3 regions of the Agromyces sp. NPDC057679 genome follow, and region 3 is predicted to be linked to each of the others. Evidence: predicted binding sites of a transcription regulator. Region 3 holds the regulator's gene; each other region holds the start of a gene.
The links. Region 3 encodes HspR, which represses chaperone genes until heat shock. Its sites were predicted from a motif close to AAGTTGAGTCNNNNNGACTCAACTT; they were not measured.

Region 1: ACFVAJ_RS03385 (ATP-dependent Clp protease ATP-binding subunit) is a predicted target of HspR. The motif match lies at 2,296-2,320, and genes of this name have one in related genera.
Region 2: ACFVAJ_RS05945 (Hsp20/alpha crystallin family protein) is a predicted target of HspR. The motif match lies at 2,949-2,973, and genes of this name have one in related genera.

The regions. Positions count from the first base shown of each region.
Region 1 is NZ_JBHVIK010000001.1:759,668-764,379, forward strand. Features, by position in the region: gene ACFVAJ_RS03385 (ATP-dependent Clp protease ATP-binding subunit) at 1-2,280, opposite strand, end outside; gene ACFVAJ_RS03390 (NACHT domain-containing protein) at 2,500-4,712, opposite strand, start outside.
Region 2 is NZ_JBHVIK010000001.1:1,322,655-1,327,366, forward strand. Features, by position in the region: gene ACFVAJ_RS05930 (anaerobic C4-dicarboxylate transporter family protein) at 1-415, shown strand, start outside; gene ACFVAJ_RS05935 (M20/M25/M40 family metallo-hydrolase) at 507-1,856, shown strand; gene ACFVAJ_RS05940 (GNAT family N-acetyltransferase) at 2,182-2,481, opposite strand; gene ACFVAJ_RS05945 (Hsp20/alpha crystallin family protein) at 2,478-2,930, opposite strand; partial or broken gene ACFVAJ_RS05950 (DUF998 domain-containing protein) at 3,079-4,173, opposite strand; tRNA gene ACFVAJ_RS05955 (tRNA-Arg) at 4,371-4,443, opposite strand; gene ACFVAJ_RS05960 (MmcQ/YjbR family DNA-binding protein) at 4,583-4,712, opposite strand, start outside.
Region 3 is NZ_JBHVIK010000002.1:259,486-264,197, forward strand. Features, by position in the region: gene dnaK (molecular chaperone DnaK) at 1-387, shown strand, start outside; gene ACFVAJ_RS08130 (nucleotide exchange factor GrpE) at 390-1,040, shown strand; gene ACFVAJ_RS08135 (DnaJ C-terminal domain-containing protein) at 1,164-2,156, shown strand; gene ACFVAJ_RS08140 (heat shock protein transcriptional repressor HspR) at 2,160-2,582, shown strand; gene ACFVAJ_RS08145 (hypothetical protein) at 2,589-3,317, opposite strand; gene ACFVAJ_RS08150 (cation-translocating P-type ATPase) at 3,399-4,712, opposite strand, start outside.

The DNA of each region.
Region 1 (4,712 bases), on a different contig from region 3:
GAGCTGCGGCTGGTCGAGCTTCTGGAACAGCACGATCTCGTCGATGCGATTCAGGAACTCGGGGCGCATGGCCTCGCGCACCTTGCCCATAACGCGCTGGCGCACGTCGTCGGCCGAGCTGAAGCCCGAGGCATCCGCGCCGGCGACGAAGCCGAGCGCACCCGACCGCGACGCGAGGAACTCGCTGCCGAGGTTCGAGGTCATCACGACGACCGTGTTGCGGAAGTCGACCGTGCGGCCCTGGCCGTCGGTGAGGCGTCCGTCGTCGAGCACCTGCAGCAGCAGGTTGAACACGTCGGGGTGCGCCTTCTCGATCTCGTCGAACAGCACGATCGAGTACGGGTTGCGCCGCACGCGCTCGGTGAGCTGTCCGGCCTCGTCGTACCCGACGTATCCGGGAGGGGCGCCGACGAGTCGCGATACGGTGTGCCGCTCACCGAACTCGCTCATGTCGAAGCGGATCACGGCGGTCTCGTCGTCGAACAGGCGGTCGGCGAGGGCCTTCGCGAGTTCGGTCTTGCCGACACCCGTCGGCCCGAGGAACAGGAAAGAGCCGACCGGCCGACGCGAGTCGCCCATGCCGGTGCGGTTGCGACGCACGGCCTTGGCGACGGCGGTGACCGCGTCGTCCTGCCCGATGACGCGCTGGTGCAGCTCGCCCTCGAGGTCGGCGAGGCGCTCGCGCTCGGTCTCGGTGAGGCGGTTCACCGGGATGCCGGTGGCCCGCGAGATCACCGCGGCGATCTCGGCCTCGTCGATGACGGCGGCATCGGATGCCGCGGCGCGCCCCTGCTCGGTGACCTCGTCGAGCTTCGCCTGCACCTTCGAGATCTCGTCGCGCAGGCGCGACGCCTCCTCGTAGTGCTCGGTGCGCACGGCGGCGTTCTTCTCCGCCTCGAGCTCGCCGAGTCGCGACTGCATCGCGGAGACATCCACCTTCACGCCGAGGCGCAGCCGCAGGCGCGCGCCGGCCTGGTCGATGAGGTCGATCGCCTTGTCGGGCAGCACACGGTCGCTGAGGTAGCGGTCGCTGAGCTCGACGGCGGCGCGGATCGCAGCATCCGTGTACTCGACGCCGTGGTGCTGCTCGTACGCGGGCTTCAGGCCCTGCAGGATGAGCACGGCGTCCTCGATCGACGGCTCGCCCACGCGCACCGGCTGGAAGCGACGCTCGAGCGCCGGGTCCTTCTCGATCTTGCGGTACTCGTTGAGCGTGGTCGCGCCGACGAGGTGCAGCTCGCCCCGCGCGAGGCGCGGCTTCAGGATGTTGCCGGCGTCCATGCCGCCCTCGCCTGCGCCACCGGCGCCGACGACGGTGTGCACCTCGTCGATGAAGACGATGAGGTCGCCCTTGTTGGCGGCGATCTCCTCCATCGTCTTCGTGAGGCGCTCCTCGAAGTCGCCGCGGTAGCGGGTACCGGCGAGCATGCCGGGCAGGTCGAGCGCGATGACACGCTTGCCGAGCAGGGCCTCGGGCACGTTCTCCTCGACGATCGCGCGGGCGAGGCCCTCGACGATCGCCGTCTTGCCGACGCCCGCCTCACCGACGAGCACGGGGTTGTTCTTCGTGCGGCGCGACAGGATCTCGATCGTCTGCTCGATCTCGTCGGCCCGGCCGATCACGGGGTCGAGCTCGCCGTTCGCGGCCCGCTCGGTGAGGTCCATGCCGAACTTGTCGAGCATCGGGGTGTCGCTCTCGGCTTCCGCCGGTTGAGGAGCGCCCGACGAAGTCGGACGCGTCTCGAAACCGGTCTCCGCGTCGTGCTCACGCATCCCCTGGGTGAGGGCTTCAGCAGTAACCCCAGCCCGAGCCAGCACCTGCCCAGCAGGCGCATCCTGCCCGAGCACGAGCGCGAAGAACAGGTGCTCAGGATCGATGTACGTCGACCCGCTCGAGCGCGCCACCTGGTAGCTGTGGAACAGCGCGCGGGAGGCCGACGGCGTGATCGTCGCCGCATTGATGTCGGCAACATCGGATGCCGCAGGCAACCGCGCCTCGGTCGCCGTGATGATGCGCTCGGGGCTCGCCCCGACGCGTCGGATCGCCTGCTGCACGCTCTCGTCCTCGACGATCACGCGCAGGATGTGCAGGGCGTCGAGCTCGGTCTGTCCGCGCTCGAGGGCGAAGCGCCCGGCCTGCTGAAGAATGCTCTGGGTGCGCGCGGTAAGGAACCGGCTGAGGTCGATCGACCGCGCCTGTCGCGCCTGCTCACCCGCGAGGTATCGGGCAAGGAACTCGTCGAACGAGCTTGCGCCGGCCTCGTTGAAGTCGTTGGGCACCTGGCCTCCTGGTTGAAGTTGAGTGTGGTTCGCTCAAGTTCAACGCGGGGAGCGCAGCCGTATTCCCTCATCAGTGACGTCCATTGACGGCCTTAGCAGGTGGCTGTCTGTGTCTTGCACCATTTCCACCCGAATGCGATCCTCGACCCCGAGACGAAACACAGGCTTGTCCCAATGAGCGCTGGAGACCCAAAACCTGAGCGAGGGCATCCGAACGGGTCAGCGGAGGGATACCCCGAACTCGCGATGCAACTCTTCGGACTGCGCCGTCGACATGTACATTTCTGACGCGAACGGGTGATCGTCCATAGTTATCACGGCCGCGCGCGCGAGTATCGCCAGACAACGGTCGAGTGCCAAAGAACCAGCCGCAGTGGAAAGCCATTCCGGGCCAATCGAGTTTTCGCTGGGAGTGCAAATGTCTAGCAGCTGGCTGTCCACCTCACCGCTACCGATGTCATCCAGGCTTGTGCTCATCACGGTTCGCAGGGATTCCAGTTGGCGGGCCAAAGGATCGTCGGCCTGAACAGAACGGCCCGAGGGAAATCCACCATCGAGCGTGGCAAGCATAGAAGGATCCAGTCGAAGCGCTACGCGCAGACTAGGCCAATACTCGATAGGACTGCCAGCCTCGAGCAGTCGCGCTGCAATTTCGCTGTCATGACCATAAGGCAGCTGCGGATTTCGCCCCACGGTGACCGCAAACGCGCCGAGATCCACGCCATCCGACAGACATCCAATCCAATCGAGCGGCGCCGAGTATGCCCACACCGCGGCCTCGTCTGACAGCAGCCAATCGACATCGAAATCAATCACCCGCTCACCCGCACGCATTTCATCGATCGATGTCGGAATGGTCGCGGCGAGGCGCCACAGCTGCGCCCTCGAATTAACAGTCTTGGCGGAGTCAAATGCAACGCGTACGTTCGCAAGCAGGTCCTTCAGTGAGGCCGTGTCGGGCTGCGGGCGATATCGCCCGAGTAGCAGCGATGCCGGGAGGACTATGCCCCTGCGGCCGATCGAGCTTGAGATAGGGAGTCCCCAGTCCGGGACCTCCGGGTCTTCAACAAGGTCTTCCCCAAGCTCGTGCACGGAAAGCGGACTACTGAAACGCTCCTCTGCTTCCAGCCAGTCGGCCTGGTCTCCCAGCAGTCCACGTCTCGCATACCTCGCGAGCTGCTGCAGACGCTCGCCCCTCGTATGCTCCTGCCGCCGCGCCAGGATGGCTGCATCGTTCAAACACGCGTGGACAACCCATGGGACCCCGCTGATTGAGATGTTCTGGTACCAGTCCGCTTCAGAAAGGGCATCGAGTGCTGCGGCGAGCGTGTCACGCGTCGGCGAAACCACAAACCGCGAGAGCGCTCGCACCGAGCCCAGCTCCGGGGTTTGGGGTTCGACGGACGTGAGCGACCGCCAGACGGTGTCGTCCTGGCGTACACCCATGAACTGCCCGAGCCTGACGGTCGAGCCCGAATCAAGCTGCACGGATATTGATACATTGCGCCTTACGGCAAATCCAGCTAGCACAGGAAGAGCGAGGGCCCACGGAAGGCCATTCTCGGAGTTGAGATCGTCCTGGAGGGCGACTCTCATCGGCAGGTGCCCCATCGCTTGGCCCGACAGCGGGTCGCATGAACGAGAGAAACCTGCAATCGTCGAGCTCCGGCCCAAAGAGGGTTCGATCATGGTGAGTGCTCCCAGCGGCCGCTTCGCTCGGGCCGGGCTGTGATTCGCGATGGACTCAAGCTCATTGACCGCATCTAGTGCGTTCAACACCATCGCACGATTGAGCCACGTCGACGTTCCCGCTGGACTCGCCGACGCCGCGCGATCGAGCAACACTCGGGTCGACTCGTTGTCACCAAGGTCGCCAACTCTGGCAAGATCCGACTCGAACGGCCCGTCGATGAGCTCGGCCACAGTTGCGGCGAGTGTGCGAGCGTGCATCGGCTGGGACGCGGCCGCTCCGTCATGCAGAACATCCAGCGCCAGATATGACCCAGGCTTGGTGACCTTGAAAACGTGGCTATGGCGATTCAAGTCTGCGCAGAGGATGGAGACGTCGGACCGCAAGTGCGCCCGCGTCGCGAAAATGCAACCGATCGCAAAGAGGGTGACGTTTCTCCAGTATGCGCTGCGAGCGATCTCTTCGATAGCGGAGATGACTTTACTCTCGGGGAGATTCACGATGTACTCGCCAGCCATGAACTCCTGAAGACTCCGAAGCTCGAATCCGATCCGCTCAGCGTTCAGACGTGTCAAGAATACGAGGCGATCAGTCACGAGCGTCGCAAAATCGTCTCTCAATCTCTCGACCTCCTGCTCGGAGTGCCCCTGTGACTCGAAGTGATCCGCGATCAGACCCTCGAACTCAGGTGCTGTGAGATATGAAGACGTATCGCCGGGGCCCGCCCCGCGCTTCTGCAACA
Region 2 (4,712 bases), on a different contig from region 3:
GGTGGCGCTCTTCGGCATCGCGTGGATGGCCGACACCTTCATCTCGGCGAACGAGGAGACGATCATCGAACCGCTCGGCGCGATGATCGAGGCGAACCCGCTGCTGCTCGCCGTCGCGCTGTTCGTCGTCTGCGGTCTCACGACGAGCCAGTCGGCGACCACGAACACGATGATCCCGATCGCCCTCGCGGCCGGGCTGGCACCGGGCGTGATCACGGCCATGTGGCCCTCGCTCATCGGCGTCTGGCTGTTCCCGGCGAACGGCTCCCAGATCGCCGCGGTCGAGACCGACCTGACCGGGTCGACCAAGCTGACCCAGGTGCCCGTCTGGCACTCGTTCACGATCCCGATGCTCGTCTCGTGGGTCGCCGTCGTGGCCTCCGGCCTGCTGATCCAGCTCGTCGTCCCCGTGTGATCCGTACGGCGCCACTCGGCGCACGTCGACCGTCTCGCCGCCCCGACGGCGAGCACCGAACCGTCCGTCCGTCGATCCGAGGAGGAACCAAATGAACGACCCCGGAAACGTCTCGTCCGCTGCGGCGGCGCTCATGCCCGAGGTGATCGAACGCCTCGAGACCCTCGTGCGCATCCCATCGGTCGCCTTCCCGGGATTCGATCCCGAACCGGTGCACCGCATGGGCGAGGCCGTGGTCGACCTCTTCGAGGCGGCGGGCGCCGAGGGCGTACGCCTCCTCGACGTGCCGGGCGGGTACCCCTGCGTCTACGCCGACCTGTCGGGGCCCGAGGGCTCGCCGACCGTGCTGATCTACGCCCACTACGACGTGCAGCCGGCGCCCGAGAGCCAGGGCTGGTCGAGCACGCCGTTCGAACCGGTGACGAAGGAGGACGGGCGCATCTACGGGCGCGGCGCCGCCGACGACAAGTCGGGTCTCGTCATCCACTACGGCACGCTGAAGCTCATCGGCCCCGACCGCCCGTGCCGCATCAAGATCCTCGTCGAGGGCGAGGAGGAGACGATCTCGCACCTCGAGGACTTCGTCGAGGCGAACCCCGAGCTGTTCGCCGCCGACGCCTACGTCATCGCCGACATCGGGCCGCAGAAGGTCGGCCGCCCGGGACTCACGACCGCGCTCCGCGGCGACGTCGCCTGCACGGTCACCGTGCGCACCCTCGCGAACCCGGTGCACTCGGGAATGTTCGGCGGGGCGGCGCCCGATGCGATGACCGCGATGATCCGGATCCTCGACACCCTCCATGACGAGCACGGCGACACGGTGATCCCCGGCGTCGACCGCTCCGCCTGGAGCGGCGCCGACATGGACGAGGACGTGTACCGCGAGGGCTCCGCGATCCTCCCCGGCGTCGACTTCCTCGGCACGGGCTCCCTCTCCGACCGCATCTGGGCGAAGCCCTCGGTGACCGTGCTCGGCATGGACCTGCCGAACACCGCCGAGGCGTCGAACGTGCTGCTGCCCTCGGTCACCGCGAAGCTCTCGATGCGCATCGTGCCCGGCTCGGACGGCGACGCCCAGCTCGAGGCCCTCATGTCGCACCTGCGGTCGCAGCGCCCCTGGAACTGCGAGGTCGAGGTCGAGAAGGTGAAGGTGGGTCACGCCTTCGCGGTGGATGCCTCGAACCCGGCGATCGTCGCGGCGGAGTCCGCGCTCGAGGAGGCCTACGGCGCCCCGGTCGAGAACATCGGGAGCGGCGCGTCGATTCCGCTCGTGGCGTCGCTGCAGAAGGTCTCCCCCGGCTCCGCGATCATCCTCTGGGGCGCGGAGGACACCGCGCAGTCGCGGATCCACGCCTCCGACGAATCGGTCGACCCCGGTGAGATCGAACGCATGATCGCCGCGCAGACGCTCTTCATCCGCGGGTTCGCCGAGCGGGCCTGACGCGGGCCGACAGGCCGACGGCGTGACGATGGGGTGGGAACCCTACCTCCCACCCCATCGCGGTCTCCTGAGGAGACCCTCTCGCCGAGCGACCCGAACTGAGCTCGGCGAGCCTGACCCGAGCGATCGATAGGGACATTCCGATCGCTCGGCCGTCGAGGCAAGACGGGCCGGTCCGGTCGGGTCGGACTCGGGTTGTGCTCGAAATGGTAATCCTGTGCCGGGCTCGACGCACCGCCCCCAACTGGGGGTGATTCCGTTCCCGCACACGGCGACGGCCGGTGATCCTCCGATCACCGGCCGTCGCCACCGTCACGTCACGGGCTCAGGGCCAGTCGACGGAGCTCTCGTACTCGTCGTGCCTGCGGAGGTAGGCCGCGATGAACGGGCACTCGGGCACGATGCGCTCCCCGCGCGCGACCGCATCGTCGAGCACGTGCCGCGCGAGGCGACTGCCGAGACCACGGCCCTCGTACTCGGGCTTGATGACGGTGTGGGTGAACACCACCTTCCCGGGTTCGTCGCGGTACTGCGCGAACCCGGCGCGCGCGCCGTCGACCACGAGCTCGTAGCGGTGCCGCTCGTCGAGTCGCGTGATCTCGACGACTCCCGCCTCGGCGGTCACTGCTCGACCGGCTCGACGCGGTCGCCCGCGGGCGAGGGCGTGGACGAGGCATCCGTGTGCTCGACCGCGATCTTGCGCGGCTTCGCCTTCTCGCTGACGGGGATCGTGACGCTCAGCACGCCGTTCGTGTAGTTCGCCGAGATGCGCTCGGTGTCGACGCCCTGCCCGAGGTTCAACTGGCGCAGGAACGAGGCGGCCTCGCGCTCGCGGGTGATCCACTTGACGCCGTCTCCGGCGGCGAGGGTGCGCTCAGCCCGGATCGTGAGCAACTGGCCGTCCACGTCGATGTCGACGGAGCCGGGGTCGATGCCCGGCAGGTCGGCGGTGAGGACGTAGTGGTCGCCGTCGCGGTAGAGATCCATCGGCATGCGACGCGGCCCGCGGCGGGGCTCGAACAGCGCGGACGCGACTCGGTCGAGATCGCGGAACGGGTCGTAGGCGGTGGGCATGTTTCCTCCTGGTCGGTGTTCTTGAGTCATCCCGACTCAACTCTCTACCGAACATAACGCCGAGCGCGTGGGAGGATTCCGGGTCGCCGTGCGCCGACAGCGAACGACCGTGCGAGTGGTGGCGGCCCGACGTCGTCGCGACGAGCGCGATGAGCCAGGCGAACACGAGCGTGAACGCGATGATCTCGAAGACCGTGAGGTTGAACCAGCCGAGGGCGTCGTAACCCGCCATGGCCACGAGCTCGAGCGTCAGCGCCGTGTACGAGAACACGAGGAGCCGACGAGGGATCCGCCTCGCGTACCAGCGCGCCCCGATGCAGAGGAGCGCGAACGCGAGCGCCGCCCCGAGTGCGAACGCGTTGTGGAGGTCGGTCTCGCGGTCGATCGGCACCGTGCCGACCCCCATCAGCCCGAAGCCGACGAGCCCGATGAGCACGCGCATCGTCGTGCGGGCCCCTCGACGGATGGCGAAGCCGCCGAACGCGAGCGCCCGCGTGAGCGCGCCCGACAGCCCGGCCATGCCTGCCCCCGAGACGACCACGGCGACGTTGAAGCACGCCGCGGCGAGGTCGTTCGAGGTGCCGAGCGTGCTGAAGTTGCGCGTCCACCAGTCGCCCGTCGGGGTGATGCTCATGCTCGCGAGGCTGCCGGCCGCGAGCAGCATCGCGACGAGGTTGAAGGAGCGGTACGCCTCGTGCTCGAGCGCATGCCGGTGCAGGCGGTAGGTGCCGAAGCCGAAGGTCGCCCCGAGCAGGCAGCCGATCGCGAGCGGTCCGCCCGGCAGCGGTTCGAAGGCCGCCGAGGTGAAATGCACTCCGAGCAGGGCGAGTGCCGCCCAGGCGAGTCCGTTCGCAGCCGCGCGAGGCCCCGGGGCGAGGCCGGGCAGGCGCAGGTGCGCGATCGAGGCGATCCCGGCGTGCGACGCCGAGACGGCGATGAGCGCGGCGCACACCGCCACCCCTCCCGCGAGTGCGGGAACGAGGCCGACGACGTCGAGGGCGCTCGCGGGATCGAGCGCGGCGGGCGCGAACGCGCGAGCGAGCACGACCGAGATCGCCATGGCGATCAGCAGGGCGTAGAGCCGGCGCACGAGCGAGACGAGGCGGCCCGAACGGCCCGTGGGCTCGACCATCGGCCGACCGTGCCCCTCACGGTCGGCTGCACTCGGATGCATCGTGTCGAAACACGACGCGAACCCCGAGTCGAACGAGACGGGGATCGCCCCCGCGCACACACCCCTCATAGGTCGAACCCTCGATCAACGGGAACCAGGCCTGAGGCGAGCCTACTGACGGCCGCCGATCCGTGTCATCCCGGGGATGGCATCGCTGCCATGATGCGCGGTGGATTCCCAGCCCCCGGCCGCCCGGAATTCGGGGTCTCGACACGTCCTCGGAAACGACGAAGGCGGCTCGCAGAGCTGCGAACCGCCTTCTTCCGTGCGCCCGGAGGGACTCGAACCCCCAACCTTCTGATCCGTAGTCAGATGCTCTATCCATTGAGCTACGGGCGCATGGCTTGTCGCCTGCCGCATCATCTGCGATCAGGCAACCAGGTAACTCTAACGCACCGTTCGCGTTCGCGCCAATCGAGCGACCCGGAGCATCGGCGAGGCCCCGCCGCGGCGCCCGCCTGTGCCCGGCCTCTGGCACTCAGCCGCCCGCGTGCTCGGGCCGCTGCGCGTCGAGCGCGGCGAGCTGGCGCCGGTTCGCGACCTGCCGGTAGGAGGTCTCGATGAGTTCGGCGAGGAGCGCCCAGTCGGTGTCGGGCCCGTCGAGGTCG
Region 3 (4,712 bases):
GCCGAGGAGCACGCCGCGGAAGACAAGGCGCGTCGCGAGTCGGCCGAGACCCGCAACTCCGCCGAGCAGCTCGCCTACTCGGTCGAGAAGCTCATCAAGGACAACGACGACAAGCTCCCCGACGACGTCAAGTCCGAGGTGCAGGGCGACGTCGACGCGCTGAAGTCGGCCCTCGCGGGCGACGACGACGACGCGGTCAAGACCGCGTTCGAGAAGCTGTCGCAGTCGCAGACCAAGCTCGGCGAGGCGATCTACGCCCAGTCGCAGGCGGATGCCTCCGCCGCGGCCGGCGAGGACGCCTCGGCGACCGGCCAGGCCGGTGACGCCGCGTCCGACGAGGACGTGGTCGACGCCGAGGTCGTGGACGACGAGGACGAGAAGAAGTAATCATGACCGACGAGCAGAACCAGAACCACGAGGAGCCGGTGATCCGCGACAAGCGTCGCATCGACCCCGAGACCGGTGCGGTTCGGCAGCCGGCAGCCGACGGGGCGCCTGAAGAGGGCGCCCCCGAGGCGGGCGGTTCGAACGGCTCGGGCGCCGAGGCATCCGACTCGTTCGACGACGAGGCCGAGCTCACGGTCGACGACATCCTGAACGCGGCCAACGCCGAGGTGCAGGAGCCGAGCGACGAGCACCTCGCCGACCTCAAGCGGGTCACCGCCGAGTACGCGAACTACCGCAAGCGCACCGAGGCGAACCGCGAGGTCGAGCGCGAGCGCGCCGTCGGCGCGGCCGTCGCCGTGCTGCTGCCCGTGCTCGACGACCTCGACCGGGCCGAGAAGCACGGCGACCTCGAGGGCGACACCGCGTTCGCGACGATCGCCGCGAAGCTCCGCGGCGCCGTCGAGAAGCTCGGGCTCGCCGCGTTCGGCGAGGTCGGCGAGCCGTTCGACCCGCAGCGCCACGAGGCGATCTTCCAGCAGCCGAGCGACGAGGTCGAGATCGACACGGTCGCCGACGTCGTCGAGACCGGCTACACGCTCGGCGGCGTGCAGCTGCGCGTCGCGAAGGTCGTCGTCAAGACACCGGCGGCGTAGCCGTCACCCCCCGCCGGTCGAGTAGCGACGACGGAGCGGATCGGGACCCGTCAGCGGTCTCGATGCGCTCCGCTACTCGACCGGCGTTCCACATTCGGACAGACTCAGAGGAAGGAGGTGCCGATGGCCAGTCAGGACTGGTTCGACAAGGACTTCTACCAGGTGCTCGGCGTCTCCAAAGACGCGAGCGACGCGGAGATCAAGAAGGTCTACCGCAAGCTCGCACGCAAGTACCACCCCGACCAGAACCCGGGCGACGCCGCGGCCGAGACGAAGTTCAAGGAGATCAGCGAGGCGAACTCGGTGCTCTCCGATCCCGAGCAGCGCAAGGAGTACGACGCGATCCGCGCGATGGGCGGCGGTGCGCGATTCACCGCGCCGGGCGCCGGCGGCGCCAACGGCGGGTTCGACGACGTCTTCGGCGGCATGTTCGGCCAGGGCGGCGGCCGCAGCCAGTCGTACACCTTCCAGCAGGGCGGTGACTACGACGACCTGCTCGGCGGGCTCTTCGGCGGGGGCCGCTTCGGCCAGCCCTCGGGCGGCTACCGTGGCTACGGCGGCCCGACGCCCGGTCGCGACGTCACCGCGACGACGACCCTCGACTTCATCACCGCGACCAAGGGCGACCAGGTCACCCTGCAGACGGCCGAGGGCAAGCCGCTCACGGTGCGCATCCCCGCGGGCGTCTCGGACGGCCAGAAGATCCGCCTGCGAGGCAAGGGGCATCCCTCGCCCGACGGCGGCGAGGCCGGCGACCTCATCCTCACCGTCAATGTGCGCAAGCACCCCGTCTTCGAGCGCGACGGCCTGAACCTCCGCGTCACCGTGCCGGTGACCTTCGCGGAGGCGGCGCTCGGCGCGACCATCCAGGTGCCCACTCTCGGCGGCGACCCCGTGAAGCTCCGCGTCGCCCCCGGCACGCCGAGCGGCCGCGTGCTGCGCGTGAAGGGTCGCGGCGTCGAGACGAAGAAGGGCACCGGCGACCTGCTCGCCGTCGTCCAGATCGCGGTGCCCTCGCACCTCTCGAAGGACGCGCAGGCCGCCGTCGAGGCCCTCGTCGCGGCGATGCCCGACGAGAACCCCCGCGACGAACTGCTCGCGAAGGCGAAGGGCTAGGTGATGGAGGTGCACGAGCGGAGCCCGCTCTTCGTGATCTCCGTCGCGGCCGAGCTCGCGGGAATGCACCCCCAGACGCTGCGCCAGTACGACCGGCTCGGGCTGGTCTCGCCGACGCGCACCGCGGGCAAGTCGCGTCGTTACTCGATGCACGACGTCGCGCAGTTGCGCGAGATCGCCCAGCTCTCGAGCGAAGGGGTGAGCCTCGAGGGCATCCGGCGGGTGCTCGGCCTCGAAGAGGAGGTGGCGACCCTTCGCGCGCGCGTGCGCGAACTCGAGGGCGCGCTCGCCGATGAGATGCTGAACCGGCCCGGTCGCCGCGTCTTCGCGGCGGGCTCGGCGGGCGAGGTGATCAGCCTCAAGGCCGGCACCCGGGTGCGCCGCGAGAACGCGGTCGTCGTGTGGCGGCCGCTCGAGCGCGGGTAGCCCGACTCAGCGGCCCCAGGCCGAGGGCGGTGCCGCGATGACCTCGTAGGGCCGCGAGCTCCAATGGGTGCCGTAGCCGTAGTGGCTCGACGCCCAGGCCGAGGCCCAGATCGCCTGCGCGGTGGCGTCCGCCGAGTCGCCGCGTGCGAGCGCCGCATCGACCTCGGGATAGCGACCCGACTGCAGGTTCTCCGCCGCGTAGTAGGCGGCCTCGACGAGGGTGGGGTAGCTGCCGAGGCCCGAACCGCCCCCGGAACCCTGACCGTTGTTCAGCGGGTTGTTGCGGTTCCACCAGTTGTCGGCGCCGTTCTCCTGCCGCATCCATCGCATCATGAACGTCACGTTCTCGTCGCTGAGCGGCCAGCCGCCCTCGATGAGCACGAGCTTGGCCCAATCGACGTTCGTGCCGCCGGCGACGAGCGTCTGCGAGCCGGTCGTCGCGACGTAGGACTCGCGCGAGACGGCCGGAGCCGCGACCTCGGCACCGACTCGCACCGCCTGCCCGTCCCCCTGCAGGGCGGCATCGGCTGCGGCGGTCGGCAGCGGGCCGCCCGGCTGCGGCAGCGGCGCCAGCGCGAGGCCCGCGAGGAGTCCGAACACCGAGACCACGGCGGCTGCGCTGAGCGATCGGCGGGGCGAGCGCGATCGGGTCGCCGCGTCACGCTGGGGACGCGTCACGGGCGTCGCGACCTTCTGCCGCGCCGCCCGCCATCCCCCGGTTCGTGCGTCCTGCATGCGGCACCGAGGGTAGCAAACGCGGCCGGGAGCCGCACCCAGCGAACTCGGTGGCCGGCGAATCGCGCGTGCGGTCTGGACTCAGCGGACGCCGGCGGCGGCCACCGGGGCCGCGGCCGGACGGCTTGCGATCCGGCGACGCCGGAGCCACTTGTCGCCCTCGACGACGACCAGGAGGATCAGGGTCAGACCGATGCACTGCAGCCACTGCCAGCCCGTCAGCGACACCGTGCCGAGCATCCGCTGGAACAGCCCGAGCTCGGTCGACGCCACGATGAGCACGACCGGCCAGACCAGGATTTTCGCGACCGCGGCGATGGGGGGCAGCAGGCCCGACTCGGGCGTGCGCCGCATGAGCAGGGCGCTCAGCACGGTGGCGAGTCCGAGCACGACGTACGACATGGTCATCGACGCCGTCGGCTCGACCGGGCTCGGCACGTCGGGGCCCCACACGAGCGGCACGAGGGCGATGAGGAAGATGACGGCGCCGTAGACGAGCCACTCGACGAGGGAGACGCGGTTGACGACGCCGACCTTCGGATCGCGCGGCGGGTGGTTCATGATGCCGGGCGGGTTCGCGTCGGCGGCGATCGCGATCACCGCGAACAGGGCCACGAAGAAGTTGATGAACAGCACCTGCGCCGGGAACAGGGCGACGCCCTCGGCGATCGAGAACGCGCTCGCGGCGAGGAACAGCATGATCAGGCTGAGCAGCTGCGTCATCTGGAAGCGCAGGTACGCCGTGATCTTCGAGTAGACGATGCGACCGAGCTCCACCGCATGCACGAGCGTCGCGAAGTTGTCGTCGGTGAGCACCAGCTTCGCCGCCTGCTTCGTCACCTCGGAGCCCGAGCCCATCGCCACGCCGATGTTCGCCTGCTTGATCGCCGCGGCGTCGTTGACGGCATCGCCGGTCATGGCCACGATGGCGCCCTCGGACTGGAGGAGCCCGACGAGCCGGAGCTTGTCGTCGGGGGTGACCCGGCCGAACACGTGCAGGTCGGGCAGCCGCTGCAGGAGCTCCTCGTCGTTCATCTGCTTGAGATCGGCTCCGCTCACGGCCCCCGAGCCCAGCCCGAGCTCGGCGCCGATCGCTCCCGCGGTGACGGCGTGGTCGCCCGTGATCATGCGCACGTCGATGCCGGCGCGGTGGGCGATGTCGACCGCGGCCTTCGCCTCGGGGCGCAGCGGGTCGACGATGCCGACGATGCCGATGAGCGCGAGCTCGGAGACCCACGACATCGGGTCCGCCGCCACGGACCCCTCGTCGCCGTCGTCGAGGAATCGGGCGGCGATCGCGAGCGTGCGGAGGCCGGTGGCCGACATGCGCTCGAGCTCGGCGGTCGCCGAATCGGCGGCGGGGGGCTCCACGTCCCTCGACTCGCCGAGCATCGT